Ruegeria pomeroyi DSS-3: one gene and its partner. The main gene of each other region encodes a partner of the protein of the gene in region 2 in a complex. Links are inferred from orthologs where the notes say so. Each region holds a gene or a part of one and is shown on either strand. Other genes may lie near its edges. The genes, in order: SPO_RS18160 and dapF.

Region 1 (14,973 bases), 3.5 Mb from region 2 along the record:
CGGGGTCAGCACCAGCCGCACCGCACAGAGATAACCATTGAACAGGTCCAGCCGGGTCAGGGCGCGCCAGTCCATCGTTGCGCCGATCGACAGCAGGGCGATGGGAATGGCCGCTTGCGCCAGCATCTGCGCCGGAGCCAGGATCGGGTCCGGGATCTTGTACCCCGACAGGCCCACCCCCACCCCGGCGACCGAGGCCAGCAGAAACGGGTTCAGGGCAACCCTTTGCACCGTGGCCCTGAGCGACAGGTTGCCGCCCCGCGACAAAGCCGAAACCGCCAGCAGGTTGGCCACCGGAACCGCCATGCCAATGGCCACCGCCATCTGGCCGACATCGGCCAGATGCAGCGTTGGCACTGCGACAAAGGCCATGGCGGTGTTGAATCGCCAGCTGGTCTGCCACGCACCGGCAAAATCGAGAAACCGTTCCGGCCCGAACCGGCGGGCCAGATAGCCCAGCATCAGCGCCAGCCCCATCACCGCCCAGACCGCCGGGCCAATGCGGATCACATCCTGCACTGCAATCGGCCGGTTGCAGGCGGCAAAGAACAGCAACGCCGGAAACAGGATCTCGAAATTCAGTTTGTCCAGCCCCTGCCAGGCGCCGGGCGTCAGACGGCCCCGGACCATGCCGCCCAGACCAACCATCAGAAAGCTGGGCACCAGCCCCATCAGGATTGTCGCGATCATGCTTGCCTCGCTGCCCCCTTAGACACGCGCGACCTTGCGCTGCCAGGGGGCATTACACAAGTCTGTGTCCTTGCAATGCGTGTTCGATTTCGAACCCGTCATCGCGTAGAATAGGGCCAGTGTCTCAGCAACGAGGACCCGGTTATGAAAAACATACTGACGGCCATTGGAATCGGATTTTTGGCAACCGCGGCCCTTGCCGGAGGTGACACAGCCGCCAATCCCGAGGCGCGCGTCTACTTCGCAAATCTGGCCGATGGCGATACCGTCTCCTCGCCGGTCACGGTGATCTTCGGCCTCAGCGGCATGGGCGTCGCGCCCGCCGGGACCGAGGCCGAGAATACCGGCCACCACCATCTGCTGGTAGATCGCCCGCCGATGGGTCAGGGGGCCGACGGCGCCGAAGAGCTGACCTATGCCCTTCCCGCCGATGACAACCATCGCCACTTCGGCAAGGGCCAGACCGAGGTCACGCTCGATCTCGCCCCCGGCAAACACACGCTGCAACTGGTGATGGGCGATTATACCCACGTCCCCCACGCCACCCCGATCATGTCCGAGGTGATCACGATCGAGGTCAAGTAAGTCGCACAGTTCGGCCCGGGCCGAACCATTGCGCGCCGCGCCCGTCCTAGGACGGGGGTCCAGTTGAAAGGACCCCCTATGCTGACCTGTATCATCCGCTATCACATCGACCCGACCAAACGGGCCCAGTTCGAGCGCTATGCCCGGACCTGGGGACAGGCGATCCCGCGCTGCGGTGCTGACCTGATCGGCTATTACGCCCCGCACGAAGGGTCATCGACCTTGGCCTATGGCATCTACAACATCCCCAGTCTTGCCGAATACGAGGCCTATCGCACCCGTCTCGTCGCCGATCCGCTGGGGCGGCAGAACTACGACTTCGCCCAATCCGAGAAGTTCATTCTGCGAGAGGACCGCACCTGGCTCAAACTGGCCTCGGCGCCACATGGAGGACAGACATGATCGCCGTCATTTTCGAGGTCGAACCCGCCCCAGGGCAACAGGAGGCCGATCTCGACCTCGCAGGCCGGATGCGCGCCCTGCTTGACGATATGCCGGGCTTCATCTCGGTCGAACGGTTCCAGAGCCTCACCAATCCCGGCAAGCTCTTGTCGCTCTCGTTCTGGGAGGATGAAGAGGCGGTTGCCCGCTGGCGCCAGCTGACCGCCCATCGCGGCGCGCAGACCCGTGGGCGCGAGGCGCTGTTTGCGGGATACCGCCTGCGCGTCGCGGGTGTGATCCGCGATTACGGGATGCACGAGCGGGATCAGGCGCCCGAGGACAGCCGTGCCCGCCACGGCTAGAGCGGCCGCAGCCAACGCAGCAGGCGGGATAGGCAGCAGGGGGCGCGGTCCGATCCGTGTGGCGGTCAATCGCCCCCGGCATCGGTGCGCAGCTTGCCCAGCACCACGGGCGAATACTGCGCCGTCCCACCGGGCCCGAACACATGTTTCTGGATGCGCTCGAAGGCGTTCAGATAGGTTGTGTACGAGGTCAGGTCGACCTCGCTCGGCGCAGGCAGCATGTCGCCCAGCGCGCCGGTGAAGCCGCGCACGCTGATCTCCATCTCGGCGCGCGACAGGCCCAGCTGCGCCTCGGCGGCGATATTGGCCACCGAGACCTGCGCTTCGGACTTGAAACTGCTGGCCTCGATCTTCAACAGAACCGCAACGCCGATTTCAACCTGTTGGCCGTCGATGGTGCCCACCATAAAGGATTTCGCCTCCTGCAGCACCCCCACCGACTTGCCGCTGGCCTGGGCGCTGAACAGGCTGTTGAACCAGCTGACCTTGCCACCGGCCTCGCGGGTAAAGGCCACCGCGCGCACATAGTGCTGATCCAAGGCCACCGGGTCGCCCGGCTTCAACCCGTTTTCGCCGCCCAGACCAAGGCCCAGCCCCTCGGTCTGCGGAGCACCGGTATCATTGGTGCGGAAGCGATAGCCCGAAAACAGGGGATCGCTGGCTGAGAGGGGTTCATAAAGCGCGTTTTCCGACATGAGAATCCAATCCTTGCAACCAATGGCTGAACACTAGCACAAGACCTGAAAAGCGCAAAAAGGCTTTGCCCCTTCATTCCGCCCCAAATCCTCCCGCCGGAGGCGGAGATTTTTCGTCGAAAAATCTCTCCCCGCCCGGATCAGAAGGTCAGCGCCAGGCGGGTGCCCTGGTTGATTGCGCGTTTGGCGTCCAGCTCGGCGGCCACATCGGCGCCGCCGATGACGTGGCAATGCACGCCCTTGGCCTCCAGCGCATCTGCCAGCGACCGGTCGGAAATCTGACCGGCACACAGTACCACCGTGTCGCAGGCGATGAGCGTCGGGTTCTCCCGCGCCTCGCCAAAGCTGATATGCAGGCCCTCGTCGTCGATCTTCTCGTAGTTCACGCCGCCCACGAAACTGACGCCCTTCATCTTCAGCGTCGCGCGGTGGATCCAGCCCGTTGTCTTGCCCAGATCCTTGCCATGCGCCTTGGCCTTGCGCTGCAGCAGCGTCACCTCACGTTCCGGCTTGCCCGGTTGCGGCCCCTCGGGCGCAAGCCCCGAGCGGTGCTCGGCCGGGTCGCTCACGCCCCATTCCTTCATCCACTGCGGCAGGTCGATTGTCGGGCTGTGGCCCTCTTCCAGCAGGAATTCGGACACGTCGAACCCGATGCCGCCCGCGCCGATCACCGCGACCCGCTTGCCCACCGGCTTCTTGTGGCGCAGCACGTCAATATAGCTCAGCACATTGGCCCGGTCTTGTCCCGGGATCGCCGGATCGCGCGGGCTGACGCCCGTGGCGATCACCACCTCGTCAAATCCGCTCAGATCACCGGCGCCAACCGCCTTGCCCAGTTTCAGGGTCACACCCAGATCGGCCAGCATCACCCGGTACCAGTCCACGAGGCCCCAGAACTCTTCCTTGCCCGGCACCTGCTTGGCCATGTTCAGCTGGCCGCCGATCTCGTCCGACTTGTCGAACACGGTCACCGCATGGCCGCGCTGGGCGGCGGTGATCGCGGTCGACAGGCCCGCCGGACCGGCGCCCACGATGGCAACCTTCTTGGGTGCCGCCGCCTTCGCCACCACCAGTTCGGTTTCATGGCAGGCGCGCGGGTTCACCAGGCACGAGGTCAGCTTGCCGCTGAACGTATGGTCCAGACAGGCCTGGTTGCAGGCGATGCAGGGGGCGATGCGGTCGCCCTGTCCCGCCGCCGCCTTGTTGACGAAATCCGCATCCGCCAGCATCGGGCGGGCCATCGACACCATGTCAGCGCAGCCCGTTGCCAGCACCTCCTCGGCCACTTCGGGCGTGTTGATCCGGTTCGAGGTAATGACCGGGATCGACACCTGCCCCATCAGCTTTTTCGTGACCCAGGCAAAGGCCGCGCGCGGCACGCTGGTGGCAATCGTCGGAATCCGCGCCTCGTGCCAGCCGATACCGGTATTGATGATGGTGGCCCCGGCCTTTTCGATCTCTTTCGCCAGCTGCACCACCTCGTCAAAGGTCGAGCCGTTGGGGACAAGGTCGATCATCGACAGGCGGTAGATGATGATGAAATCGGTACCCACAGCCTCGCGGGTGCGGCGCACTACCTCGATCGGCAGACGCATCCGGTTTTCATAGGACCCGCCCCAGCGGTCGGTGCGCTTGTTGGTATGGGTGACCAGAAACTGGTTCAGGAAATACCCCTCCGACCCCATGATCTCGACCCCGTCATAGCCCGCCTGCTGCGCCAGCACTGCGGCATTGACGATATCGGTGATCTGCTTCTCGATCCCCTCCTCGTCCAGCTCGGTCGGCGGGAACGGAGAGATCGGCGATTTCACCGGCGACGGCGCCACGCATTTCGGCCCATAGGCATAACGCCCCGCATGCAGGATCTGCATCGCGATCTTGCCGCCCGCCTCGTGCACCCGCGCGGTGACGATGGAATGGTTCGCGACATCCTTGTCGCTGGTCATCATCGACGCCCCCGGCAGGACAGAGCCTTCCATGTTCGGACCGATGCCGCCGGTCACCATCAGCGCCACGCCACCCCGCGCGCGGTCGGCATAGAATTCGGCCACCCGGTTCCAGTCCTTGGTCTCTTCCAGCCCGGTATGCATCGAGCCCATCAGCACGCGATTCTTCAGCGTGGTAAAGCCCAGGTCGAGCGGGGCAAGCATGTGTGGGTACGCAGTCATCGAAATTACTCTCCCTCGGATTTGACGGGCAAGATCACCCTAGCCCGCGCGCCTGTCACGCGAAACCCGACGTCACCCCCTTTGCCGCCGTAGCGTCGCTTGTTAGACAGGGGCAAATCAAGGAAGGGCCCCCATGACTCCCGAAGAGATTGCCGCGCTCCCCTATCGCCCTTGCGTGGGTGTGGTCCTGATGAATGGCGATGGTTTCGTCTTTGTCGGCCAGCGGATGGATCAGAATACCGATGCCTGGCAGATGCCCCAAGGCGGGGTGGACGAGGACGAGGACCCCTTCGAGGCCGCCCTGCGCGAGCTGTGGGAAGAGACCGGCGTGACAGCGGATCTGGTCGAGATGGTCGCCGAGACCGACGGTTGGCTGCCCTACGACCTGCCGCATGATCTTGTCCCGCGTATCTGGAAGGGGCGCTATCGCGGGCAGGAACAGAAATGGTACCTGTTCCGCTTTCTGGGCCGCGACGATCAGATCGACCTGGAAACCGGCCACCCCGAGTTCAGCCGTTGGAAATGGCAGGATCCCGACCGGCTGGTGGCCGAGATCGTGCCATTCAAGCGTGACGTCTACGAACGTGTCGTTGCGGCTTTTGCCCCGCATCTGGGCTGAACCAAGTTCGACAGGCGGGAGGCGCCCGGCGGGCGCTGCCCGATCCAGACCGCGCCCAGCACAATGACCGCGCCCAACCCCTGAACCGGGCTCAACGCCTCGCCCAGGGCCAGCCAGCCCAGGATCACCGCAGTCAACGGGCTGAGGATGCCCAACAGCGAGACCGCCGCCGGTTCGATCCGGGCCAGACCACGAAACCACAGGATATAGGTCAGCGCTCCACCGATCAGGCCAAGCCAGGCCAGCGCCGCCAGATTGGTCAGGCTCAGGCCGGGCCAGTCGGGCGCGGCCAGCCAGGCCACCGGGATCAGCAGCAGGCCACCGGCGGTCAGCTGCCAGGCGGTGAATGTGACCAGTGGCACATCAGGCCGCCATTTGCGGGTTAGCACCACTCCCACCGCCATCGACAGCGCACCGCCCAACCCGGCCAGCACCCCCACCGTGTCCAGCCGCGCCTCGGGCCCCAGCAGCAACAGTGCCACGCCGACAATCCCCGCCAGCGCCGACAGAACCGCGCCCAGCCGGATCTGCGTCCCCAACGCCACCGCCGAGAGGAACACCACCAGCAGCGGCTGTACCGCGCCCACCGTCGCGGCCACCCCGCCCGGCAGGCGATAGGCGGCGACGAAAAGCAGCGACCAGAACACCGCAAAGTTCAGCGCGCCCAGGATCAGCAGTCGCCCGATCCAGCCGCGCGGCGGCAATTTGCGCACCAGCAGCATCAGGAGCAGCCCGGCCGGCAGCGCTCGCAGCAGCGCCACGACAAAGGGCGAATGCGCGGGCAGGAACTGGGTGGTGACGAAATAGGAGCTGCCCCAGATGGCCGGGGCGATTGCGGTCAGGGCGATATCTGTTGTCCGTGACATTGGGGGCCTCATCTAATTATCTTGACGTCGAGATAACATCATTTATCTTGACGTCAAGATAAATTCTCGAAATAACCCAGAACATGGACCATGTAGACGTTATCATCCGGCAATGGGCGGCCGAGCGCCCCGACCTCGACACGCGGGCCATGGCGGTGATTGGCCGGGTGGCGCGGTTGTCCATGGCCTATACCCAGGGGATGCAGAGAACCTTTGGCCGATACGGGCTCAACCCGGCCAAGTTCGACGTTCTGGCCACGCTCCTGCGCTCGGGTCCGCCTTATGCGCTGTCGCCCGGCGCGCTGCTCGATACGACCATGGTCGCCTCAGGCACCATGACCAACCGGATAGACCGGCTGGAACAGGACGGGCTGGTCGAACGCCGCAAGAACCCCGAGGACAGCCGCAGCGTGATCATCGCGCTCACGCCCAAGGGGCAGGCGCTGATCAACGAGATGATGGCCGCCCATGTGGCGACACAATCGCAGCTCCTCGAGGGGCTGACGGCAGAGGAACAGGAGGCGCTGACCACCCTGCTGGCCAAGGCGCTCAACAGCGCCGAGACCTCAAACAGCCACGCCGATCAGGCATAGCCGGACCTCCTGAGGACGCCCGACGCCTGCTTCTTTCTGGTCGGAAATACTCCGGGGTGAATTGCCCGCAGGGCAAGAGGGGCAGCGCCCCTCCCCAGCCCGAACTCAGAGCAGCCCGTTTTCCTTCAGCAGCTCGACCATGTTCGCCTCGGGGCGCGGGCCGATATGGCTGATCACCTCGCGGGCGCAGATATTGCCGATCCGGGCGCAGGTCTCGTAATCGCGCCCCGTCGCCATGCCGAACAGAAAGCCCGCGGCGAACTGGTCGCCCGCGCCGGTGGCATCCACCGGCACCACCTTTTCCACCGGCACGTCGATGCGCAGCGTGCCGTCCATCACCGTCACCCCGTCGCCCGAGCGGGTGCAGACCACCAGCGGACAGATGCCCGAGGTCAGCATCAGCGCATCGTCCAGATGGTCGGTCTCGAACAGCGACTGGATCTCGGCCTCGTTGCCGATCACGAAATCCAGATCGTGCTGGATCAGTGACAGGAAATCGGCGCGATGCCGGTCGACGCAGAAGGGATCGGAAATCGCGATCCCCGCCTTGCCGCCCGCCGCGCGGGTCGCCCGCGCCGCCTCGCGAAAGGCCGATTTCCCGGCGTCATGGTCGAAGAGGTACCCTTCGAGGAACATCAGCTTGGCGTTGCCCGTCACTTCTTGTGGCACATCCGCCGAACTCAGCGTGGTCGAGATGCCCAGATAGGTGTTCATCGACCGCTCGCCATCGGGCGAGACAAAGATCATCGAGCGCGAGGTCGCCAGTTCCCCCGCCACCGGCGGGTTGACAAAGTCGATACCGCCCTCGTTCATCGCATCGGCATAGAAATGGCCCAGCGCATCGTCGCGCACCCGACCGATAAATGCCGTATCCAGACCCAGCGCACCCGCGCCCGCGATCGTGTTGGCGACCGAGCCGCCCGGCGTCTGCACCCGCTCCTTCATCGAGGCATACAGCACCTCGCCGCGCTCCTGCTCGATCAGCTGCATGATGCCTTTCTCGATCCCCATCAGGTCGAGAAAACTGTCATCGGCTTGCGAGATCACATCGACAACGGCATTGCCGATGCCAACGACATCGTAGGTCTTCATAGGGTCTTGTCCTCGAATTGGCACAGATCGCGGATGAGGCAGGTGCCGCACATCGGCTTTCTGGCTTTGCAATGGTAACGGCCATGCAGGATCAGCCAGTGATGCGCATGTTGCTGGAAATCGGCCGGGATATTGTCTTCGATGGCGCGTTCGACCGTGTCCACATCCTTGCCCGGACAGATGCCGGTGCGGTTGCCGACGCGAAAGATATGGGTGTCCACGGCCTGCGCCGGGATGCGCCACCACATGTTCAACACCACATTGGCAGTCTTGCGCCCAACACCGGGCAGCGATTGCAGCGCGGCGCGTGAATTGGGCACCTCGCCGCCATATTGTTCGACCAGGATGCGGCTCAGCTTGATCACGTTCTTGGCCTTCTGACGGAACAGGCCAATGGTCTTGATATGCTCGGTCACGCCCTCTTCGCCCAGCGCCAGCATCTTTTCCGGCGTGTCGGCGATCTTGAACAGCTCGCGCGTGGCCTTGTTCACGCCCGCATCGGTGGCCTGCGCGCTCAGCGCGACCGCCACCACCAGCGTATAGGCGTTCACATGCTCCAGCTCGCCCTTGGGTTCGGGATCGGCGGCCTGGAACCGGGTAAAGATCTCGCGGATCGTGTGGTAATCGAGTTGCTTTGCCATCCGGGCCTTAATGCCCTGACAGACCAGCCCCCGCAATTGAAAAGGCAGCGACTAGGCCGCCGTCGCGCCCATTTCCGCGCCGGCTGCCGTCAGGTTCCGCTTCATCTTTGACCATCCAGCGTCATTGGCCGCCAGCACCGCCTTGGGGTCGATCCGCACCGCATAGCCCCGGTTCAGCGCGCCAAACGCGGTGTTCTTGACGCAATGACAGCCATCCAAGCCCGTCAGGATCAGCGTGCCGATCCGGTTTTCCTCCAGGTATCGCACAAAGGCGGGTTCGGAAAACGCATCTCCCATGGATTTCTCGACCTCGACGTCGGGCGCCAGACCCAGGCGCGGGTCCAGCCCGATGCCCGGCGACCCCGCGTTGCCGCGCCCCTGATTGAACCAGCCGTTCAACAGCCGGGCCAGCCCGGCCTTGTACACCTGCCGGACCGCGATCACCGGCATTCCAGTCCGCCGCGCCGCATCCACCGCCGTTCTGATGTTCTCCATGGCGGTGTTCAGCTGTGCAGCCTCCCACACGGGCAGCGCGGTGAAATCGCTCTGCATGTCGATCACCACCAGCGCCGTTCCGGGACGGGTGGCACGCTCGATGACAGGCCCTTTGGTTGGAGTGCCGATCTTCCGGATCTCCAGCAGGACATAGAGTACTGCGATCACGAATCCAGCGGGGATAATCCAGAGAAAGGACATGTCAGGCCTCCTTGGCCAAATCTGCAAAGAAGCGGGTTAGGGCAAGCTGCACCTTGTGATAGGCGGTAAGTTCGACGGACGAGAACCCCTCGGAGAAAAGCGCCAGCTTTGCCATCTCGTCTGCCCGAATCGCGGTGATGATGGCCTCCCCCCTGGGGGTCAGCCAATAGCGGTGCGACCGCGCATGCTCGGGATTGGTACGCCGCTCGATCAGCCCGGCGCGCTGCACCTCTTGCAGGATGCGCGAGATATACTGCCGTTTCATCTGCAACGCGGCGCCCAGTTGCGGCGCCGTCGCGCCGGGGGTCAGTGACAGACCTTCAAGGATGGCGCGCTGCCCGACGGTTACGCCCTCGCGCAAAGTCCCCCGCTCCACCGCCGCCGTGATGTTGCGCAAAAGGGGCCGCGTGGCCTGCACCGCCTGATAAAGCTGATCGGTTTCATGTGTCATGCCCACAGTACTCGGCTAGTCCTGTTGATTCGTCAACTAAGTTGACAAATATTTGCACAGGTTCCGGGTCGCGACAACGGCGCCCGCGCGCTACTCTCCAGTTCAGACAAAGAGGTGCGACATGAACGTTCAGACCACGGAAGAGGGCTATCACTATGGCGTCATCCGCCGCGCGATCGAGCTGATCGACGCGGGCGGCGAGAGCATGCCGCTGGACGATCTGGCAGCCCGGATGAACATGAGCCCCGCGCATTTCCAGCGCATCTTTTCGCGCTGGGTCGGGGTCTCGCCCAAGAAATACCAGCAATACCTGACGCTGGGCCATGCAAAGGCGCTGCTGGAGGAACGGTTCACCCTGTTGGAGGCGGCCCAGAATGTGGGTCTGTCCGGCACCGGGCGCTTGCACGACCTCTTTGTCCGGTGGGAGGCGATGAGCCCCGGCGACTATGCCCGCAAGGGCGCGGACCTGACCATCTACTGGGGCTGGTTCGAAAGCCCCTTTGGCCCCGCACTGGTTATGGGGACCGAGCGTGGCATCTGCGGCATCGGCTTTGCCGCCGAGGCCGGCGCCGAGGCCACGATGGAGGATCTGCTGTCGCGCTGGCCCCAAGCCACGTTTGTCGAGGACCCGATGCGCCTGCGCCCCTGGGTGCTCAGCGCCTTTGGTGCGGCCAGTGACCGCCTGGAACCGGTGCCGCTCTACCTGATCGGCGCGCCCTTGCAGATCAAGGTCTGGGAGGCGCTCTTGCGCATCCCCTCGGGCCAGGTCACCACCTATGGCGAGCTGGCCCAATCCATCGGCCAGCCGCGCGCGGTGCGCGCGGTGGGCACGGCGGTGGGGCGCAACCCTGTCAGCTGGCTGATCCCCTGCCACCGCGCCCTGCGCAAATCGGGCGGCCTGGGCGGTTATCACTGGGGCCTGCCGGTGAAACGCGCCATGCTGGCCTGGGAAGCGGCCCGCAGCGAGGCCTAGCGCCAGCGCGCCGCCATCCAGCGCAACAGATGCAACCGCCTGGGCCGTGCCGCGCGCCGGGCGGCAAGCTCTCTCTCGATCTCCCAGTTGCGCAGGTTATGAGGTTCACTCCAACGTTCAAGTTTGCAGGCCATCAGCACATGGTGGTCGCGGCTTGGCATGATCGGTCTCCTGTAACTGCCGGTGTGGCGACCATTCAAGCTGATGCCTGCTGACACCCCGTTGTCAGGGGGATGTGCTAGGGTGTCAGCAGCCAGTCAGAGGGTCTCATGCGCCGTTCCACCCGTTTGTTCGAAATCATCCAGATCCTGCGGGCCGCCACCGTGCCCATCACCGCCGAGGATCTGGCCGCGCGGCTCGAGGTCTCGGCCCGCACCGTCTATCGCGATATCGCGGCACTTCAGGCCATGCGCACCCCGATCGAGGGCGCGGCGGGTCTGGGTTATGTCATGCGGGGCGGCTATGACCTGCCGCCTCTCAATTTCGACCAGGAAGAGGTCGAGGCGCTGCGTGTCGGCCTGTCGATGCTGGCGCGCACCGGCGACAGCGCGCTGCAACAGGCGGCAGAACGAGTCTGCGCCAAGATCGATGCGCTGCACGATCCGGCGGACTGGTTGCGGGTGGCGCCCTGGGGGGCGCCCGCCGACGATCCCGGGCAGGGGTGCACCCCCATCGCGCTGTTGCGCAGCGCGGTGCGCGAGGCGCGCAAGATCAGGATCGAATATCGCAGCGGCGAGGGCGCCCAGACGCTGCGCGTGCTGCGCCCGGTAGGGCTGATCTATCACCTCGATTGCACCATGGTGGCGGCCTGGTGCGAGTTGCGGCAAGGGTTTCGCAATTTCCGCACCGACCGGATCTGGGCCTGTGACCTGCTCGAGGACAGTTTCGCCCCGCAGGCCAAGGCCCTGCGCCAGCTCTGGCAGGATCAAAGCGGTTGGGACGAGGCCGCCGCAATGCCGGCTCGATAGGTGGATGGGCGGGGAATCGCCGATTTCCCCTTTTTCTCGCTTGAGACGCAGTGCACCTATGACGATATAATGCCCGCAATAGAGAAGACTCCGCACAAGGCGGGAGCATGAGCAGAAGGTGACGCCATGACATTCACGAAACTCTCGGCCGCGGCTGGACTGACCGCCATTCTGGCGCTGGGGGCCTGCACCGATCCGGCCTCGCTCAGCACCAATACCGACCCCAACCAGAAGGCCAAACAGGGCGCCTTGATCGGCGGTATCCTTGGGGCCGGTGTCGGCGCCATCGCCAATGACTCCAATCCCGGTCTGGGCGCGCTGGCCGGCGCCGCAATCGGGGCCGCGGGCGGCGGGCTGATCGGCAACTCGCTGGACAAGCAGGCCGCCGAGCTGCGGCAGGAACTGGCCAATGATGGTATCACCATCACCAACACCGGCGACCGCCTGATCGTGAGCGTGCCCAACGACATCACCTTTGACACCGACAGTTCCACGGTCCGCCCGGGCCTGCGGTCTGACCTGCAGAAGGTGGCCGCGCATCTGGTACGCTACCCGCAATCCAGTGTGCAGGTCATCGGCCATACCGACAGCGACGGCGAGGCCGCCTATAACCAGGGTCTGTCCGAGCGGCGCGCTGGCGCCGTGGCCGACATCCTGCAGGCGGGCGGCGTGACCTATGACCGGATCTCGACCCTGGGCATGGGCGAGAACAGCCCGATCGCTTCGAACCTGACGCCCGAGGGCAAGGCCCGCAACCGGCGTGTCGAGATCGTCGTGATCCCACGTAACTGATCGGGGCAGCAGCCCAGGCACTCAAACCCCGCGCCCGACAAGGCGCGGGGTTTTGTCTTTGCACCGGTGAGTTTGCCTGCCCGCAGAAACCGCTTGATCTGGAGCCGCTCAAGGGCGGTAGGCTTGGGAAAACCCAGCAGCGGAGATCGCGGATGAAGATTGCAGAAGCTGCCGCCAGATCCGGTTTGAGCATCGACACGATCCGTTTCTACGAGCGCTCGGGCCTGCTGCCGCCAATTGCACGCGGTGCTGACGGGATGCGGCGGTTTTCACCCGAAACGGTGGACTGGCTCAGATTACTCGCCTCCTTGCGTGAAACCGGGATGGAGTTGCGCGCGATGCGCCGCTTTGCCGAGCTTTACCGGCAGGGCGATGCCACCATCCCCGAGCGGCGCCGCATCCTGCAGGACCATGCCGCCAGCCTGAACGGGCGCCGGGCGGCGCTTGACCGGTGTGCGGCGCTGCTGGCGCACAAATTGCAACGCTATTGCGAGATCGAAGGAGGATGAGATGCGGATCATTGTGGTTGGGGCCGAGGGTGACGTCGGCAGGGCGGTTTGCAAGGAATTGGGCAGCCGGCACGAGATCATCCGGGCCGGGCGCAGCCGGGGTGACGTGACGGTCGATATCGCCGACCCGCATTCGGTCGCGGCGATGTATGCCCGCACCGGGCCGGTCGATGCGGTGATCTCGACCGCGGGAGAGGTGCATTTCGCGCCCTTGCGCGACTTTGACCGCGAGACCTTCATGATCGGTCTGCGCAACAAGGTCATGGGCCAGATCAACCTGGTGCTGGGCGGGTTCTACACCGTGGCCGAGGGTGGGAGCTTTACCCTGACCAGCGGTGTGCTTGATCGGGATCCGATCCCGATGGGCAGCGGTGCGGCGGCTGCGAATGGTGCCCTGGGCGGGTTCGTCATGGGGGCCGCGATCGAAATGCCGCGCCACCAACGGATCAACGTGGTCAGCCCGGGCCTGCTCGATGTCTCTGTTCCGCGCTATGGCGCCTGGTTTCCCGGGCATGAACCCGTGCCCGCCCAACGGGTTGGCCGGGCCTATGCCAAAAGTGTCGAAGGGGCGCTGAGCGGGCAGGTGATCATCGTGGCCTGACAGCGGGCGACGGGCGGCTCTCTGCGTAAATGAACATCGCTTGCGCGCAGTCAGGGGTTTGGATCGCAGGCATTGCCCCTTAGGTAGCGGGGGACGCAGAAACAGGAGAACCCAATGACCGACCTCACCCTGCTGGGCCTCAGTGGTGCCTTGCGCGCCGCCTCGACCAACCGCAAGCTGCTGCGCGAAGCGGCGCGTCTGTTCGGACCCTCGACCTATACCGAGGCTGATTTGAATCTTCCGCTCTACGACGGCGATGACGAGGCCGCACAGGGCATTCCCGAGGCGGTGCAGCGCCTGGCCGACCAGATCGCGGCGGCGGATGCGGTGATCATCTCGACCCCGGAATACAACAAGGGGCCGTCGGGCGCGCTAAAGAACGCGCTCGACTGGGTCAGCCGCACCAGCGGCAAACCCTGGGCGGACAAGCCGGTCGCGGTGATGTCGGCGGCGGGTGGCCGCGCCGGGGGTGAGCGCGCACAGGCGGTTCTGCGCGGCTTCATGGTGCCGTTTCAGCCGCGCCTGCTGAGTGGCCCCGAGGTGCATCTGGCGGACAGTTCCAACCAGTTCGACGAGAACGGCCATCTGACCGGCGAACTTTATGCCCAGACCCTGCAATCCCTGATGGACAAGCTGCGCGCCGAGGCGCTGCGCTGAGCTAGTCGAGCAAGGTTGAGACCGGAACCACCCGGCCATAACTGGCAGCAAGCGGCGCCAGAAACGCCGCATGCACCATCTCGGCGGGCACGTCCTGCCCGTCGAACGAAACGGCCCGTGCCGCACAGGCATCGGCGGCCACGGTGACGGCAAAGCCGAGGTCAGCCGCCGCGCGGGCGGTGGCGTCGATGCACATCTGGGTCATTGCCCCACAAAGGGTGACCGCCTGGATGTCCCCACCCTGCAATAGGTCCAGCAGCGCGGTGCCGACAAAGGCATTGGGCCGTGCCTTGGTCAGAACCGTCTCTGTCGCGGTAGGAGCGACAGAGGCGTGAATCTCGGCACCGCTGCTTCCGGGGCGGAAAAAGGGCGCCTCGGCACTGGCAAACTCGTGCCGTACATGGATCACCAGCACCCCGTCGCGCCGCGCCGCCGCCAACAGGTGGGCGGCTTGTCCGGCGGCCGCCTCCATCCCGGGCACCTCCCATGCGCCGCCGGGGAAATAGTCGTTCTGGATATCGACCAGGATCAGGGCTGTTTTGGTCATTGTCAGTCTCCGTTCCAAATTCATGACCTGCATCCTGATACGGATTGAGCAGGGGTACGATTGGCGTATATGACAATGACCATGCAG
Region 2 (14,977 bases):
GCATGCCAGTTGGCCTTGATGAAGGCATAGCGGGTGTGTGTCATCGTAATCTCCTTGTGTTTTGACACGTCACCCAAGGCGATCACGAACGGACGAGCACACGCGGAGGCGTGGCCTGGCCGTGCGTTCTCTTTCATCCGGACTGTAACCGTCGGCTCTGGTCTCTCACCAGATCTGCTGACACCCCGGACGTGGGCCGGGGCCGCTCGCGGGCTGGCGGGATCAAGCCCCGCATACCGCCGGTGGGGAATTTCGCCCCGCCCTGAGAACGACACGGAGCTTGCCAAGGAGCGTTCGCCGCTGCAAGACGAAATCGGTGCAACAGGAGGGCCATCATGCATCCCAACCCGGCATTTCGCGGCGAAAGCGTGGCACGTAATCTGGAATTTGCCCGCGACCGGGGCTTTGGCGTGCTGGCCGTGGCGGTGGACGGCGCACCCCTGATCAGCCATGTGCCGTTTCTGGTGTCCGGCGATGGCAGCGAGGTCGAGTTGCATCTGGTGCGTTCCAACCCGATCGTGCAGGCACTCAAATCGCCGCTCCCGGCGCGGATCGCCGTAAGCGGGCCCGACGGATATATCTCGCCCGATTGGTACGGGGTGGCGGACCTGGTGCCGACCTGGAACTATGTCGCGGTGCATCTGGCGGGTGAGTTGGATCTGCGGCCCGAGAGCGAGTTGCCGGGCCTGCTGGACCGTCTCTCGGCCCGGTTCGAGAAGCAGCTCTTGCCCAAGCCCGCCTGGACCCGTGCCAAGATGACACCCGGTGCGTTTGATCGGATGTTGCGTATGATCGTGCCCTGCCGGATGCGTGTTTCAGATGTACAGGGCACCTGGAAGCTGGGGCAGAACAAGCCCGAGGCGGCGCGGATGGGTGCGGCCGAGGGGGTTGCGGCAAGCACCATCGGCACCGAGCTGGAAACGTTGGCCGTATTGATGCGGGGGGCTTGAACCCGGCAGCGCGCGGAATACCACTAAAGATGATCGCGGATCAGACCGCACGGACAAAGAAACAGGGAGAACATGCGATGAAGCTCTATTACAGCCCGACCTCGCCCTATGTGCGCAAGGTCATGGTCCTGCTGCACGAATCCGGGCAACTGGATGACGTAGACCTGGACACCGCCGGCGGCACGCCGCTTGCCCCGGCCGAAGCGCTGGTGGGCAAGAACCCCCTGGCCAAAGTGCCCGCGCTCGAGCGGCCCGATGGCCCGACCCTGTTCGACAGCCGGGTCATCTGTGCCTATCTGGATGCGCGGGGCGGGGCGGGGTTTTATCCCGATGGCGCCCGGCGCTGGGATGTGCTGACGCTGGAGGCCCTGGCCGACGGGATGCTGGATGCCGCCCTGCTGATAACATACGAGGCCCGGCTGCGCCCCGAGGACAAGCGCTGGGACAGCTGGACCGACAGCCAGTGGGACAAGATCGCCCGCGCTTGCAGCGCGCTGGAAGAGCGGTGGATGGCGCATCTGAGCGGCCCGCTCGACATGGGTCAGATCGCGGTGGGCTGCGCGCTGGGGTATCTGGACCTGCGGCATGATGCCCGTGGCTGGCGGGAGGGGCACCCGGCGCTGGCCGCCTGGTTCGCCGGCTTCGAATCGCGCCCCTCGATGATGGCAACCCGGCCTCCGGCAGGGTAACGGTGCCTGTTTCGGTATCAACGGGACTTGAAATTGTGTGACACCATGGCGACATGAATTGGGTTCTGCGGCGTCCTGCGCGCCTATGACCGCTGGACGAACCGATTTCTCCCGGATAGATACCCGCGTTGAGTCACCGTAGTTATCTGCGGTGCACATGCATGTTTGCCCGGACCCGGGCGCTGGAATCGGAGAAAACCTCGTGTCCCACGCAGAAGATCACGAAGGCACCCGCAGAGATTTCCTCTACTACGCCACGGCTGGCGCAGGTGTCGTAACCACCGGGGCCGCTGTCTGGCCGCTGGTCAACCAGATGAACCCGTCGGCGGATGTTCAGGCGCTGTCGTCGATTCGCGTTGACATCAGCGGTGTCGAGGTCGGCACCCAGATCAGCGTCAAGTTCCTGGGCAAGCCGGTGTTCATCCGCCGCCGCACCCAGGCCGAGATCGACGAAGCCCGCGCGGTCGATCTGTCCGATCTGATCGACAACGACTCCCGCAACCCCAACCTGAGTGGTGGCGGTGATGGCGGTGACGAAAACCGCTCGCTGGACGAAAACGGCGAATGGCTGGTGATGATGGGTGTCTGCACCCATCTGGGCTGTGTGCCGCTGGGCGACGGCGCCGGCGACTTCCACGGCTGGTTCTGCCCCTGCCACGGCTCGCACTACGATACCTCTGGCCGGATCCGCAAAGGTCCCGCGCCCGAGAACCTGCACATTCCGGTTGCAGAGTTCGTCGACGAAAACACCATCAAGCTGGGATAAGGAAGCGCGCTCATGGCCGGTATTCCGCACGACCATTACGAACCGAAGACGGGCGCAGAGAAGTGGCTGAACAGCCGCTTGCCCATCGTCGGCCTGATCTATGACACCATCATGATCCCCACCCCCAAGAACCTGAACTGGTGGTGGATCTGGGGCATCGTCCTGGCCTTCTGCCTGGCGCTGCAAATCGTCACCGGCATCGTGCTGGTGATGCATTACACGCCGCATGTCGACATGGCCTTTGCCAGCGTCGAGCATATCATGCGCAACGTGAACGGCGGCTATATGCTGCGGTATCTGCATGCAAACGGCGCCTCGCTGTTCTTTGTCGCCGTCTATATCCACATCTTCCGCGGCCTGTTCTACGGCTCGTACAAGGCCCCGCGCGAGATCACCTGGATCGTCGGCATGCTGATCTATCTCTGCATGATGGGCACCGCCTTCATGGGCTATGTGCTGCCGTGGGGACAGATGTCGTTCTGGGGCGCAACCGTGATCACTGGCCTGTTTGGCGCCATCCCCTTTGTGGGCGAGGCGATCCAGACCTGGCTGCTGGGCGGGCCCGCCGTGGACAATGCCACGCTGAACCGCTTCTTCTCGCTGCACTATCTGCTGCCCTTCGTCATCGCGGCGCTGGTCATCGTGCATATCTGGGCCTTCCACACCACCGGCAACAACAACCCCACGGGTGTTGAGGTGCGTCGCGGATCGAAGGCCGAGGCCGAGAAGGACACGCTGCCGTTCTGGCCCTATTTCGTGATCAAGGACCTGGTGGGGCTGGCCATCGTGCTGGTGATCTTCTGGGCGATCGTCGGCTTCATGCCGAACTATCTGGGCCATCCCGACAACTATATCGAGGCCAACGCGCTGGTGACGCCCGCGCATATCGTGCCCGAATGGTACTTCCTGCCGTTCTACGCCATCCTGCGTGCCTTCACCTCCGAAGTCTGGGTGGTGCAGATCGCCAGCTTTGTGACCGGCGGCATCATCGACGCCAAGTTCTTTGGCGTGCTGGCGATGTTCGGCGCGATCCTGGCCATGGCGCTGGCGCCCTGGCTCGACACCTCGTCGGTGCGTTCGGGCAAGTACCGTCCGATGTTCAAATGGTGGTTTTACCTGCTGATCATCGACTTCTTCGCCCTGATGTGGCTGGGCGCGATGCCAGCGGAAGAACCCTATGCATCCTTCTCGCTAATCGCTTCGGCCTATTGGTTCGGCTACTTCTTCGTGATCCTGCCCATCCTGGGCGTGATCGAGAAGCCGCTGCCGCAGCCGGCCACGATCGAGGAAGACTTCAACGCGCACTACGGCACGGCGTCTGACGCCACTCCGGCCGAGTAAGAAGAGGGACCGGAACTCATGTTCAAGAAACTTGCAATCGGTGCCGCTTTTGCCCTGGCGCTTGCTCCTGTCGCATCCCATGCGGCAGGTGGCGGTGAGCAGCATATCGAGGATTTCCAGTTCTCGTTCGAAGGCCCCTTTGGCACCTATGACCAGAACCAGCTGCAACGCGGCCTTCAGGTCTATACCGAGGTCTGCGCTGCCTGCCACGGCCTGAAATACGTGCCGCTGCGCACGCTGGGCGACGAGGGTGGCATCGGATGGACCGACGAACAGGTCCGCGCCTATGCCTCCGAGACCTTCTCGGTCTACGACCCGGAACTGGAAGACGATCGTCCGGCGATCCCGACCGATCACTTCCCGGCCAATACTGGCGCCGGCGCACCCGACCTTTCGCTGATGGCGAAGGCGCGGGCCGGCTTCCACGGTCCCTACGGCACCGGCGTAAACCAGCTGGTGCGCGGCATGGGCGGCCCGGAATACATCTTCTCGATCCTCACTGGCTACGAAGACCCGCCCGCCTGTGCGCCCGAGGAAATGGACGGCTATTACAACGTGGCCTTCGCCCCTGGCGGCTATCCGGACGAATGCAAGATTTTCGACGACGAAGGCGTCGAGATCGGCCGCAAGGCGCCGGGCTCTTGGATCTCCATGGCGCCGCCGATCTCGGATGAGCAGGTGGAGTTTGCAGATGGTCATGCCAACGACCTGCACCACATGTCGGCTGACGTGTCGGCCTTCCTGATGTGGGCGGCCGAGCCCAAGATGATGGCCCGCAAGCAGGCAGGTCTGGTCGGCGTGATCTTCCTGACCATTCTGGCCAGCATGCTGTACCTGACCAACAAGCGCCTCTGGGCGCCGCACAAGGGCAAGAAGCACTAAGCTGCTTTTGCACTTTGGTTTCGAAAACCCCCGCACCCCGGTGCGGGGGTTTTCTTTTGGCTTTTTTGGACGTGACTGCAGTTGCGGCGAGCGTTCAGACCCATCAGCAGGCGCTTATTTAGGCGCAGTAAGCCCCGTTCCCATGGCAGCGGGGCCGGGTGCATGGCCAGTTTCGGGACAGACGGCGGATGGTCCGCCTGTCGCAACTTCAGGAGATGTCCCATGAAACCCTTTGCCCTGATCGCCGCACTCGCCCTGGCCGCCAGTCCGGTTCTGGCCCTTGATCTCACCACCGACACCCAGCTGGGCAGCACCCCGGACGAGATCCGCACCAGCCTGAAAGACCTGGGCTACGACGTCCGCAAGATCGAGGACGAGGACGGCAAGATCGAGGCCTATGTGGTCAAGGACGGCAAGATGGCCGAGGTCTATGTCGACCCCAAGACCGGCAAGATCAGCAAGATCGAGATGGAGTGACGACGGATGGCCGGGACTCCGGGTGGGCGTGAAGGCGCCCGCGAGATTCGCGTCTGGGATCCGCTGGTGCGGCTGACGCATTGGGGGGTGGCGCTGGGCGTGCTGGTCAACAGTGCGCTGACCGATCCCGATGGTGCACTGCACGAGCAGGTCGGCTATGGCGTGCTGGCGCTGGTTGTGCTGCGGCTCTTGTGGTGTATCGTTGGGCCGAAACCGGCGCGCTTCTCCGCCTTCCCACCCAGCCCCGCTGCTGCGCTGGGGCACCTTCGGGCGATGCTGCGGGGCGAGCGCAAGGTTCACCTGTCGCATAATCCCCTGGGGGCGTTGATGGTCTATAACCTGTGGCTGACTTTGCTGGCGCTGAGCGCCACGGGCATCATGATGGGCACGGTCACGTTCTTTGGCGTCGACTGGGTCGAAGAGCTGCACGAGGCTGCCTTTGGCTGGCTGATGTTCTCGGTGGCACTGCATGTGGGCGGTGTGCTGTTTGACCAATGGCGCACCGGCGTACCGCTGGCCCGCGCGATGGTGACAGGGCGCAAGCGGATACAAGCGGAACGGCTGGACGGATGACCCCATGGCTCCGCCCCCTGATGCGGCCCGGCGACGCGGATGAGCGCCGGGCCGCGATCCTGGCCTGGATGATCGTGTTGCAGGCCCTGTGCGCCCTGTTCTTCATCGGTGATGTGCTGGCCGATCTGCGCGCCGGGAATGACGACACGGGCACCCACCTTTGGCTGGAGGGGAGCGTGGCGCTGGTTCTGTGCATCGGGCTGGGCGTGCTGATGTACGAGCTGCGCCAGTTGCTGATGCGGATGGAACGCGTCACCACCACCCTGCGCGCGGCACGAGGCGAGATGGCCGAGGTGATCGAGGGCTTCTTTGCCGATTGGGGGCTGACACCTGCGGAGCGCGATGTGGCGCTGATGATCCTCAAGGGGCTGGACAATGACAGCATTGCCACCGTCCGGGGAAGGGCTGCCGGAACTGTGCGGGCGCAATCGGCGGCGATCTATGCAAAGGCGGGGGTCGATGGGCGGACCCAGTTCCTCAGCCTGTTCATGGAAGAGCTGCTGGCTGATCCGGATTAGGGAAGGGGCGCTGCCCCTCTTGCCCTGCGGGCAATTCACCCCGGAGTATTTCTGACCAGAAAGAAGCCCAAGGGCGCTGTCACGCGGTCAGCGCGTTGCCTGAGGTGCCGGTTATCGTGGTGGTAACGATCTGGCCTTCGGGCTGGGGCGTGTCGAAATGCACTTCGGTGAATTGCTCGGTGCGGCCCATGTGCGGGCTTTCCATCAGGATGCGGTGGCTGCGGCCGACCTGTTCGGCAAGGTGCAGCGCCACGCGCCTGTCGCCTGCGGCGCGCAGGCGGGCGGCGCGCTCCTTGATGATCTTGCCGTTCACCTGGCTGGGGATTTTGGCGGCGGGCGTGCCCTCGCGCCGGGAATAGGGGAAGACATGTAGCCAGGTCAGGTGGCAGTCATCGACCAGCTTCAGCGAGTTCTCGAAATGCGCCTCGGTCTCGGTCGGGAAACCGGCGATGATATCGGCGCCGAAGGTCATCTCGGGGCGCAGGCGGCGGGCCTCTTCGGCAAAGCGGATGGCGTCGTCGCGCAGGTGGCGGCGCTTCATCCGTTTCAGGATCAGGTCGTCGCCATGTTGCAGGCTGAGATGCAGATGCGGCATCAGGCGGGGTTCGGTGGCGATGCCCTGCATCAGGTTCTCGTCCACCTCGATCGAGTCGATGGAGCTGATCCTGAGGCGCGGCAGGTCGGGCACCAGCCGCAGGATGCGCATCACCAGATCGCCCAGTTTCGGTTGTGCGGGCAGATCGGCGCCCCAGGAGGTGAGGTCGACTCCGGTCAGCACCACCTCGTTATAGCCGCGATCCACCAGCCGCTTGATCTGGTCCACCACCACGCCCGCCGGAACGCTGCGCGAATTGCCGCGGCCATAGGGAATGATGCAGAAGGTGCAGCGGTGATCGCAGCCGTTCTGCACCTGCACATAGGCGCGGGAACGGGTGCCGAAGCCGTCGATCAGGTGACCGGCGGTTTCGGTCACGCTCATGATGTCGTCGACCTGCACCGCCTCGGTCTCGCCGATGAAATCGGCGGTCATGCTCTTCCAGGTTTCGGGCCGCATCTTTTCGGTGTTGCCGATCACCGCGTCGACCTCTGCCATGGCGGTGAAAGTCTCGGGCTCGGTCTGGGCGGCGCAGCCGGTGACGATCAGCCGCGCGGTGGGGTTCTCGCGGCGCAGGCGACGGATTTCCTGACGGGCTTTGCGCACGGCCTCGGCGGTGACGGCGCAGGTGTTGACGATGACGGCATTATCCAGCCCGGCCTGGGCGGACAGTTCCTTCATCGCTTCCGTCTCATAGGCGTTGAGGCGGCAGCCGAGCGTGGTGAACTTGGGCGCGCTCATCCCAGGCTGGCCAGGAATTCGGGCGTCAGCGTGGCGCTGAACACATGCATGGTGGGGCCGGTCATCCAGACGCCGTCCTCGCGCCAGTCGATCCAGATGGTTCCGCCGTCGAGGTCGATCTGCACCTTGCGCCCCGTCAGGCCCCGGCGTGCGGCGGCCACGGCCGTGGCGCAGGAAGAGGAGCCGGAGGCCAGGGTGATGCCGACGCCACGCTCCCACACCCGCATGCGAATACGGTCGGGGCCGGTGATTTGCGCCACCTGCAGATTGGTACGCTGCGGATAGAGCGGGTGATGCTCGTAGCGCGCACCGAACTCTGCCAGCGGAATCGCCTCGGCATCCGCAACGAAAAAGGTGCAATGCGGGTTGCCCATGCCGGTGGCGGTCGGGCCACCCTCGATCGGCAGTTCCAACGTATCCATCTCTTCGGCCAGCGGGATCTCGTGCCACAAAAGTTGCGGCGCGCCCATGTTGACCGAGGTTAGCCCATCGCCCGCGTCGCGCGCATATAGATCGCCACGGTCGGTGGTCAGGTGCAACTCGGTCTTGCCGGTCTCGTCCATCAGATGCCGTGCAATACAGCGGGTGGCATTGCCACAGGCGGCCGAGGTCGAACCGTCGGCATTGTAAAACACCAGATGGGCATCGCCCTTGCCCGGCTCGATCACTGCCAGCTGATCGAAGCCCACGCCGAGATGGCGATGCGCGATTCCCCGGGCCAGCGCCCCGGTAATGCGCACCGGATGCAAGCGCGCATCGACAACGACAAAATCGTTGCCCAGCCCGTGCATCTTCATGAAGGTCATACCGGTACTCTGCTGTGTCATGGCGGGCATATAACGCTGCGGGAACACTTAATCCAGCCTGCCGCGCGGTTTCGGCAAAAAAGGGGGTTGACCCCCCTTTGCCACCTGCCTAATTAGGCCGCCTATCGGGTCGCCGGACACGCCGGAAACGAAAGCGACGCGAGGTGCAAATAAGCTCTTGAACCTCATCGGTGAATTGGCTTAGAGAGCGCCACGGGTCGAAAGACCGGACAAGAGAGTGGGCCGTTAGCTCAGTTGGTAGAGCAACTGACTTTTAATCAGTGGGTCGCAGGTTCGAATCCTGCACGGCTCACCACTTCTCATAAACTATCCTTTCCCTGCTTGGGTCTAGTGTTGGATTTGACGAACCTCTTGGGAAGGTTCGCCAAATTGCGCTTGCCATTGGGGCAGGCGATCAGTTTCTCAATCCCTGAATCGTTCATGCCTATGCGACCAGCTGCGCAATCGCCTCTCTCGTGCGATTGCCACAAATGCACCGCTGGGCAGCGATCGAGATCATGTTCAGCGGGCTGAAGGAGTGGCGACCGGCCGCAACTCGATACGATAGATGCCCAAAGGTCTTCCTCTCAGCAAGCGTGCCGGCTGCAACCGTCCTTTACCGGCCGAGAGTCCTGGTCCTGTAGCGGCCTCAATCCAGTGCCGGATATGGGCTGACACACCGGGAATGGTTGCCCCTGCCCGAACGGAAAACGGCGGCAGATCGCTCTGCCGCCGTTCTCACTTTCTGGGGCGAACTCAGTTTTGCAGTTCGGCCGGGGCCTTGTCGGCGATGTCGGTCCAGTTGGCGTTGGCCTTCACGATGAAACCGGGGACGTCCTCTTCCCACTTGGCCTGGATCTCGTCGGACAGGTTCAGGTACAGCTTGTCGTCGACGATCTTCCAGTTGTCCGGGTCGCCATCAAATTTGAAGCCCATCGCGGCGCCAAAGGCGCAGTAACCGCCATAAGCCGGCAGATAGGCTTCCGGGTTCGCCTCGAACGTCGCCTTGTTCTCGGCGTTGGCAAAGCGATAGGTAGCATCATCATAGACCGCGGTGATCTTCCAGTCGCCTTCAGTGGCTTCGCCCACGGTGAAATAGGCCACCGGGTCATAGCCTTGCAGTGCCAGACCGGTCGAGCTGGCGTTCAGGTCGACACCGGCTGCCATGGCCGAACCGGCCAGCGTCAGCGACAGGGCGACGCCGCCGATGAAGGATTTGAGAGTGTTCATTCTAAGTGCCTTTCGCGTTGTTGGGCCCTTGGCGATTGATGCGCGATAGGGTCCCTTTGATCCCGCACGGCGTAATTGCACCGTGGTGACCCCGATTTGGGTGGTGGGTCGTTCACGTTCAAAGCAACTCTTTTTGACCGGTCGTGTTGATCTGGTGAGCGGTCACGGGTCGGCCCGTGATCAGGCCTGTTTCCCCTCGGGGCGCAACTCGCTCAGAAAGGCCAGCACCTTGGCCAGTGGCATTTCGCAGGGGGCCAGGCGCGGGGCTTGGGCCAGCTCGTAGAGGTTGAGGCTGATGTAATCGGTGCCACCCAGCTCGGTCGCGACAAGCTTGATGGATCTGCCGCTCGCGTATGCGGATTTGGACACGGCATAACGCCGCCCACCGGACAGGCCGATTGTGGTGCCTAGCGGCCAGTCCCGCAATCGGGCGAGCGCAAGTTCCTGAAGGTTCAAGCCGATTTCTGACCGATCTTGGGTTCGGTGCGGGCCTTTAGCCGCGCGATATTGGCCCGGTGGCGCCAGAACACCATCAGCGTCAGAACGATGCCTAGCACAAAGCCCGCGCCCTGATCAAGAAGTACCAGCCAGAACGTCGAGCTGGCCGCCGCCACCAGTGCCCCCATGGACGAGATCCGCGTCACCGCCGCCCCCGCCAGCCAGCTCAGGCAACAGGCGACCCCGACGGGCCAGGCCAGTGCCAGCCAGAGGCCCAGAAAGGTCGCAACCCCCTTGCCGCCCTTGAACCCCAGCCAGATGGGATAGCAATGGCCGACAAACGCCGCCAGCGCCGCCACCTGCGCTGCGTCCTCTCCGGCAAAGGCGCGCGCCAGCAGCACCGCGACGGCGCCCTTGCCGCCATCTAGCAGCAAGGTCAGCGCCGCCGCCCCCTTGTTGCCGGTGCGCAGTACATTGGTGGTGCCGATATTGCCCGAGCCGATCTGGCGCAGATCCCCCATCCCCATCGCGCGGGTCAGGATCAGGCCAAAAGGGATGGACCCCAGGCCATAACCGATCACGGCCCAGAGGATCAGCATCATCGCCGGTGTGTCGAAAGCGGGCATCAGTCTCTCCGGTAAACGGCCTGTCCGGCCACATAGGTCGCCAGCACCCTACCTTGCATTCGCTGGCCGTCAAACGGGGTGTTCTGCGATTTCGATTTCAGCGTGAACCGGTCCAGCACAAAGGGCACATCCGGGTCGAACAGCACCAGATCGGCGGGCGCGCCCGCGCCCAGCCGCCCCGACGCCAGCCCCAGCCGCCGCGCCGGGTTCAGCGCCATGGCGCGGAACAGGGTGGGCAGATCCAGCTGCCCGGCATGATAGAGCCTGAGTGCCGCGGGCAGCAGCGTTTCCAGCGCCACCGCGCCGCTTGCGGCCTCTTCGAAGGGCAGCCGCTTGCTTTCCTCGTCCTGCGGTGTGTGCATGGAACTGATCGTGTCGATCAGGCCGGTGCGCACCGCCTCGATCACCGCCTGCCGGTCATCCTCGCTGCGCAGGGGCGGTTTGACCTTGAAAAAGGTGCGATAGCCCGACACATCCAGCTCGTTCAGGGTCAGATGGTGGATCGAGGTTCCGGCGGTGATGTCCAGCCCATTCTTCTTGGCGCGTTCCAGCGCGGGCAGGGCGCGTGCGGTGGTGATCTGGTCGGCGTGGTATTTCGCGCCCGTCATCTCCAGAAGGGCGATATCGCGATCCAGTCCCATCCGTTCCGCCATCGGCGAGACGGCGGGCAGGCCATAAAGCGCCGCGAACTTGCCGCTGGTGGCCGCCGCCCCCTCGCTCAGCCCCGGGTCCTGCGGATGGGCGATGACCAGCGCGCCGCAGGATTTGGCATAGGTCAGAGCGCGGGAAAACACCTTGGTATTGGTGACCACATGGTCGCAATCGGTGAAGGCCACCGCGCCTGCATCCAGCAGGAACCCGATCTCGGTCATCTCGCGGCCCTGCCGTCCCTTGGTCAGCGCCGCCATCGGCAGCACGTTGACCGGCGTATCGGCCTGTGCCCGGCGGGTGACGAATTCCAGCGCCTCGGGCGTGTCGATGGCCGGATTGGTGTCGGGCCGGGTGATGATGGTGGTGACACCGCCCGCCGCCGCCGCCTGTCCTGCCGACTTGTAGCTCTCCTTGTGGCGCTCGCCCGGCTCGCCAACCTTGACCCCGATATCGACGATACCGGGGGCCAGGCATTTGCCGCCGCAATCGAGGGTTTCGGCAGGCGGCTCCTCCAGCCCTTGCGGGCTGTCCTCGCCGGTTGCCACGATCCGGCCCCCAGTGACACGCAACCAGCCGATCCGGTCGGTGCCGGCCTCGGGATCGATCAGCCGGGCATTGGTGAAAAGGATGTTGCTCATGTCATCGCCCTTTCGATGGCGGCCTTGGTGGCGGCCGGATCCGCCTGGTACTTGATCAGGTGCTTGTCACCGCCCTTGGTAATCACCTGCACATAGCTGCCCATGGTGCGCACAATCTCGATCTGGCTGAGCGGCACGCGGGGGCCGGGCCCGCTGAGCGTGTCCTCGGAGATCTCCCAGACCACCGCCAGTTCCTCGGACGCCAGATACCAGCCGCGCAGGGCAATCGCGGCCAGACCCGCAGGGGCGCCGGTCCAGATATAGGGATTGCCCAATGCCCAGAGCACCGCCATGGCGCCGCCCATGGCGATTGCCGCCATCCACGTGTGGTTGCGCAGATAGGCCTGCCGGTCTGCAACAAAGCGGATCACAGGATCAGCCATGCGAGCCCCGCGATGATCAGTGACATGATGATGGCAAACATGGTGAAGCCGATATTGCGTGCCTTGCGCCGTGCCTCGCGCGGAGAAAGGCGGGGCGCGGAATGGGGCAGGGCGCTGGCGGTCTTTATCAGGGTGCCGGACCAATCGGTCCCGGCCTCGCGATAGGTGCCGATCAGCGTCATCACCGCGGGCAGCGGCAGGTCCAGCGCCCGCCCGCCAAAGGCCCGGCTGCGCAGCATCAGCACCCAGCCGGTGCGCGCCCGCAGCGCGGCACGGTCGAACTGGTCCTCGGGCACGCCCAACCCCTCGGCCAGATACCCGTCAAGGCCAAGTTCTTCGAGATCAGCAACCGGAAAGACCTCGACATGATCCATGTCGAGCGTCTCGACCCCAAGGAACTGCGCCACCGCGCCCGGCTCTTGCAGGAACCGCGCCTCCTCGGGCCGCATGTCGAGGGAATAGAGCCGGATCACGCCGTGTTCGGTTGCGGAAACGTCAAGCCGGGTCATGTGGCCTCTCGCAGGTTGCGGGCCAGCAGCTCCATCGCGGCCATGCGCACGGCGACACCCATTTCCACCTGTTCCTGGATCACCGAGCGGTTGATATCGTCGGCCAGTGTTCCGTCGATCTCGACCCCCCGGTTCATCGGGCCGGGATGCATCACAATGGCATCTGGCTTGGCCAGCCCCAGCTTCTCGCGATCCAGCCCGTAACGGTGGTAATACTCGCGTTCGGACGGGATGAAACCGCCATCCATCCGCTCGCGCTGAAGGCGCAGCATCATCACTACATCGACGTCCTTCAACCCCTCGCGCATGTCGTCATAGACCTCGGCGCCGAACTCGGCGAACTGGGCGGGAACCAGCGTCGGCGGGCCGATCAGGCGGATGCGGTTTTCCATCTTGCCCAGCAGGATCAGGTTCGAGCGGGCCACGCGGCTGTGCGCGATGTCACCACAGATGGCGATGTTCAGCCGGTGCAGCCGCCCCTTGGCCCGGCGGATCGTCAGCGCATCCAAGAGCGCCTGTGTCGGATGTTCGTGCCGCCCGTCGCCCGCGTTCAGCACCGCGCAATTGACCTTCTGCGCCAGCAGGTCCACAGCGCCCGAATGCGGATGCCGCACCACCAGCAGGTCGGGATGCATGGCGTTCAGCGTCATCGCGGTGTCGATCAGGGTCTCGCCCTTCTTGATCGAGCTGGCCTGCATCGACATGTTCATCACATCCGCGCCCAGCCGCTTGCCCGCCAGTTCGAAACTGGCCTGCGTCCGGGTGGAGTTTTCAAAGAACATGTTGATCTGGGTCAGCCCCGACAGCACGTCGGAATGCTTGGCCGATTGCCGGTTCAGGGCCACATAGGTCTCGGCCAGGTCCAGGATGGCGGTGATATCGGCGGGAGACAGCTGTTCGATGCCAAGCAGGTGTCGGTGGGCAAATGACATGGGCGGCTCCGGTCAGGCGATTGCGCCGCTTATAGAAAGCGTGCGGGCCGGGGGCAATACGGCCCTTCGCCTCATTCGACCGGGGCGCAGCCGCCCTCGGGCAGGCAGATCTCGCCCGGTTTGCACCATTTTCCCTGCCCGCAATCGACAGCCTTGAGTGGGACACAGCCCCGTTCGGCCGAGCATTTGAAGCCGGGGCGGCATTGCGATCCGGTCTCTTCGCACAGATACCAGCCGACACGGCTGCACCCGCCGCCGGGCAGGCATTGGGTGCCTGCCGGGCAGACCCGCCCATCCTTGCAGGGTGTGTTTATGGGGAGGTCCAGATCGCGCGTGGTGGCGGGAACGCATCTGCCGCTGGCGGTGCAGGTCATGCCGGGGCCGCAGGTCAGGCCGGTCTGGCACCTGCCTGTGTCCCTGGGCGCGCATTGGGTACCACCCGCCACACATTGCTCGAACGGGCCGCACGAGCGACCACCGCCGCAATAGGTCGCGCCCAGCGGGATGCAGTAGCCGTCCCAGGAGCAGGTCTGCGCCCCCGAACAACAGCTTGTCGCGCCACACCGCAAGGTTCCGGGCGGGCAATCGCCGGTCGCGGCGCTCGCGGAAACCGCGGCGCAGAGCCAGAGCAGAACGGACAACAGCAAGAGGTGGACGCGGGACATGACCCCATGCTCGACCCCGTCGCGCGGGCTGTCCAGCCCAATCCGCTTTCCCTTGCCGCAGGGAAGGTTAGATTGGGGGCATGGAATCGGCACTTGACCCTCATACCGCGCTGGCCCTGCTGCAATGGCAGGTCGAACTGGGCGTGACCGAGACGATCCTGGATGCGCCGCTGGATCGCTATGCGCTGCCGGAAACCGCGCCGCGCCCGCCCGCGCAGGCCGCTGCCGATCCGCGCCGCCCGGCTATGCCCGCCCCGCCCCCAAAGGCACCCGAAGTCGATCCGGCGCAAGAGGCTGTCCGCGCCGCGCGCGCGGTGGGCTCGCTTGACGCGCTGCGCACGGCATTGGCCGAGTTTGAACATTGCGAGCTGAAGCGCGGCGCCCGTAACCTGGTCTTTGCCGATGGCGTGCCCGGCGCGCGGGTGATGATCATCGGCGAGGCGCCGGGCCGCGACGAGGACCGCGAGGGGCGGCCCTTTGTCGGGCGGGCCGGACAGTTGCTGGACCGGATGCTGGCGGCGATCGGCCTCAGCCGGTCGGAAAGCGTCTATATCACCAACGTCCTGC

What was found.
Region 1: the proteins of dapF (region 2) and SPO_RS18160 are in contact, whole or in part, in a solved structure (PDB 5YGU), measured with the Escherichia coli proteins. The link is inferred for Ruegeria pomeroyi DSS-3 from one-to-one orthologs.

What each region holds. Positions count from the first base shown.
Region 1 is NC_003911.12:3,783,129-3,798,101, reverse strand. Bases 3,832-6,757 are described here. They hold SPO_RS18160 (RNA pyrophosphohydrolase), read left to right. Parts: upstream 3,832-5,014; coding sequence 5,015-5,500; downstream 5,501-6,757. Other genes in these bases: SPO_RS18150 (MarR family winged helix-turn-helix transcriptional regulator), read left to right, coding at 6,450-6,757; SPO_RS18155 (EamA family transporter), read right to left, coding at 5,458-6,366; SPO_RS18165 (NADPH-dependent 2,4-dienoyl-CoA reductase), read right to left, coding at 3,832-4,881. In the rest of the region: SPO_RS18190 (AEC family transporter), read right to left, coding at 1-690; SPO_RS18185 (DUF4399 domain-containing protein), read left to right, coding at 835-1,275; SPO_RS18180 (NIPSNAP family protein), read left to right, coding at 1,354-1,677; SPO_RS18175 (antibiotic biosynthesis monooxygenase family protein), read left to right, coding at 1,674-2,018; SPO_RS18170 (hypothetical protein), read right to left, coding at 2,084-2,713; more of SPO_RS18165, read right to left, coding at 2,854-3,831; more of SPO_RS18150, read left to right, coding at 6,758-6,959; SPO_RS18145 (adenosine kinase), read right to left, coding at 7,065-8,051; nth (endonuclease III), read right to left, coding at 8,048-8,692; SPO_RS18135 (cysteine hydrolase), read right to left, coding at 8,744-9,388; SPO_RS18130 (MarR family winged helix-turn-helix transcriptional regulator), read right to left, coding at 9,390-9,839; SPO_RS18125 (methylated-DNA--[protein]-cysteine S-methyltransferase), read left to right, coding at 9,961-10,812; SPO_RS23130 (hypothetical protein), read right to left, coding at 10,809-10,973; SPO_RS18120 (helix-turn-helix transcriptional regulator), read left to right, coding at 11,082-11,780; SPO_RS18115 (OmpA family protein), read left to right, coding at 11,907-12,572; SPO_RS18110 (MerR family transcriptional regulator), read left to right, coding at 12,725-13,081; and 4 more genes. UniProt on the Escherichia coli protein: Master regulator of 5'-end-dependent mRNA decay.
Region 2 is NC_003911.12:286,356-301,332, forward strand. The notes cover bases 6,449-9,378. They hold dapF (diaminopimelate epimerase), read right to left. Parts: upstream 8,369-9,378; coding sequence 7,529-8,368; downstream 6,449-7,528. Other genes in these bases: mtaB (tRNA (N(6)-L-threonylcarbamoyladenosine(37)-C(2))-methylthiotransferase MtaB), read right to left, coding at 6,449-7,532; SPO_RS01425 (YHS domain-containing (seleno)protein), read right to left, coding at 9,095-9,378. Outside these bases: SPO_RS01365 (6,7-dimethyl-8-ribityllumazine synthase), read right to left, coding at 1-44; SPO_RS01370 (FMN-binding negative transcriptional regulator), read left to right, coding at 336-950; SPO_RS01375 (glutathione S-transferase), read left to right, coding at 1,028-1,639; petA (ubiquinol-cytochrome c reductase iron-sulfur subunit), read left to right, coding at 1,842-2,405; petB (cytochrome b), read left to right, coding at 2,418-3,746; SPO_RS01390 (cytochrome c1), read left to right, coding at 3,765-4,628; SPO_RS01395 (PepSY domain-containing protein), read left to right, coding at 4,851-5,105; SPO_RS01400 (cytochrome b/b6 domain-containing protein), read left to right, coding at 5,112-5,678; SPO_RS01405 (helix-turn-helix transcriptional regulator), read left to right, coding at 5,675-6,196; more of mtaB, read right to left, coding at 6,276-6,448; more of SPO_RS01425, read right to left, coding at 9,379-9,568; SPO_RS01430 (hypothetical protein), read right to left, coding at 9,749-10,024; glycerol-3-phosphate 1-O-acyltransferase PlsY, read right to left, coding at 10,021-10,632; pyrC (dihydroorotase), read right to left, coding at 10,632-11,921; SPO_RS01445 (hypothetical protein), read right to left, coding at 11,918-12,304; SPO_RS01450 (hypothetical protein), read right to left, coding at 12,289-12,813; and 3 more genes. UniProt on the Escherichia coli protein: Involved in the succinylase branch of the L-lysine biosynthesis and in the biosynthesis of the pentapeptide incorporated in the peptidoglycan moiety. Catalyzes the stereoinversion of LL-2,6-diaminopimelate (L,L-DAP) to meso-diaminopimelate (meso-DAP).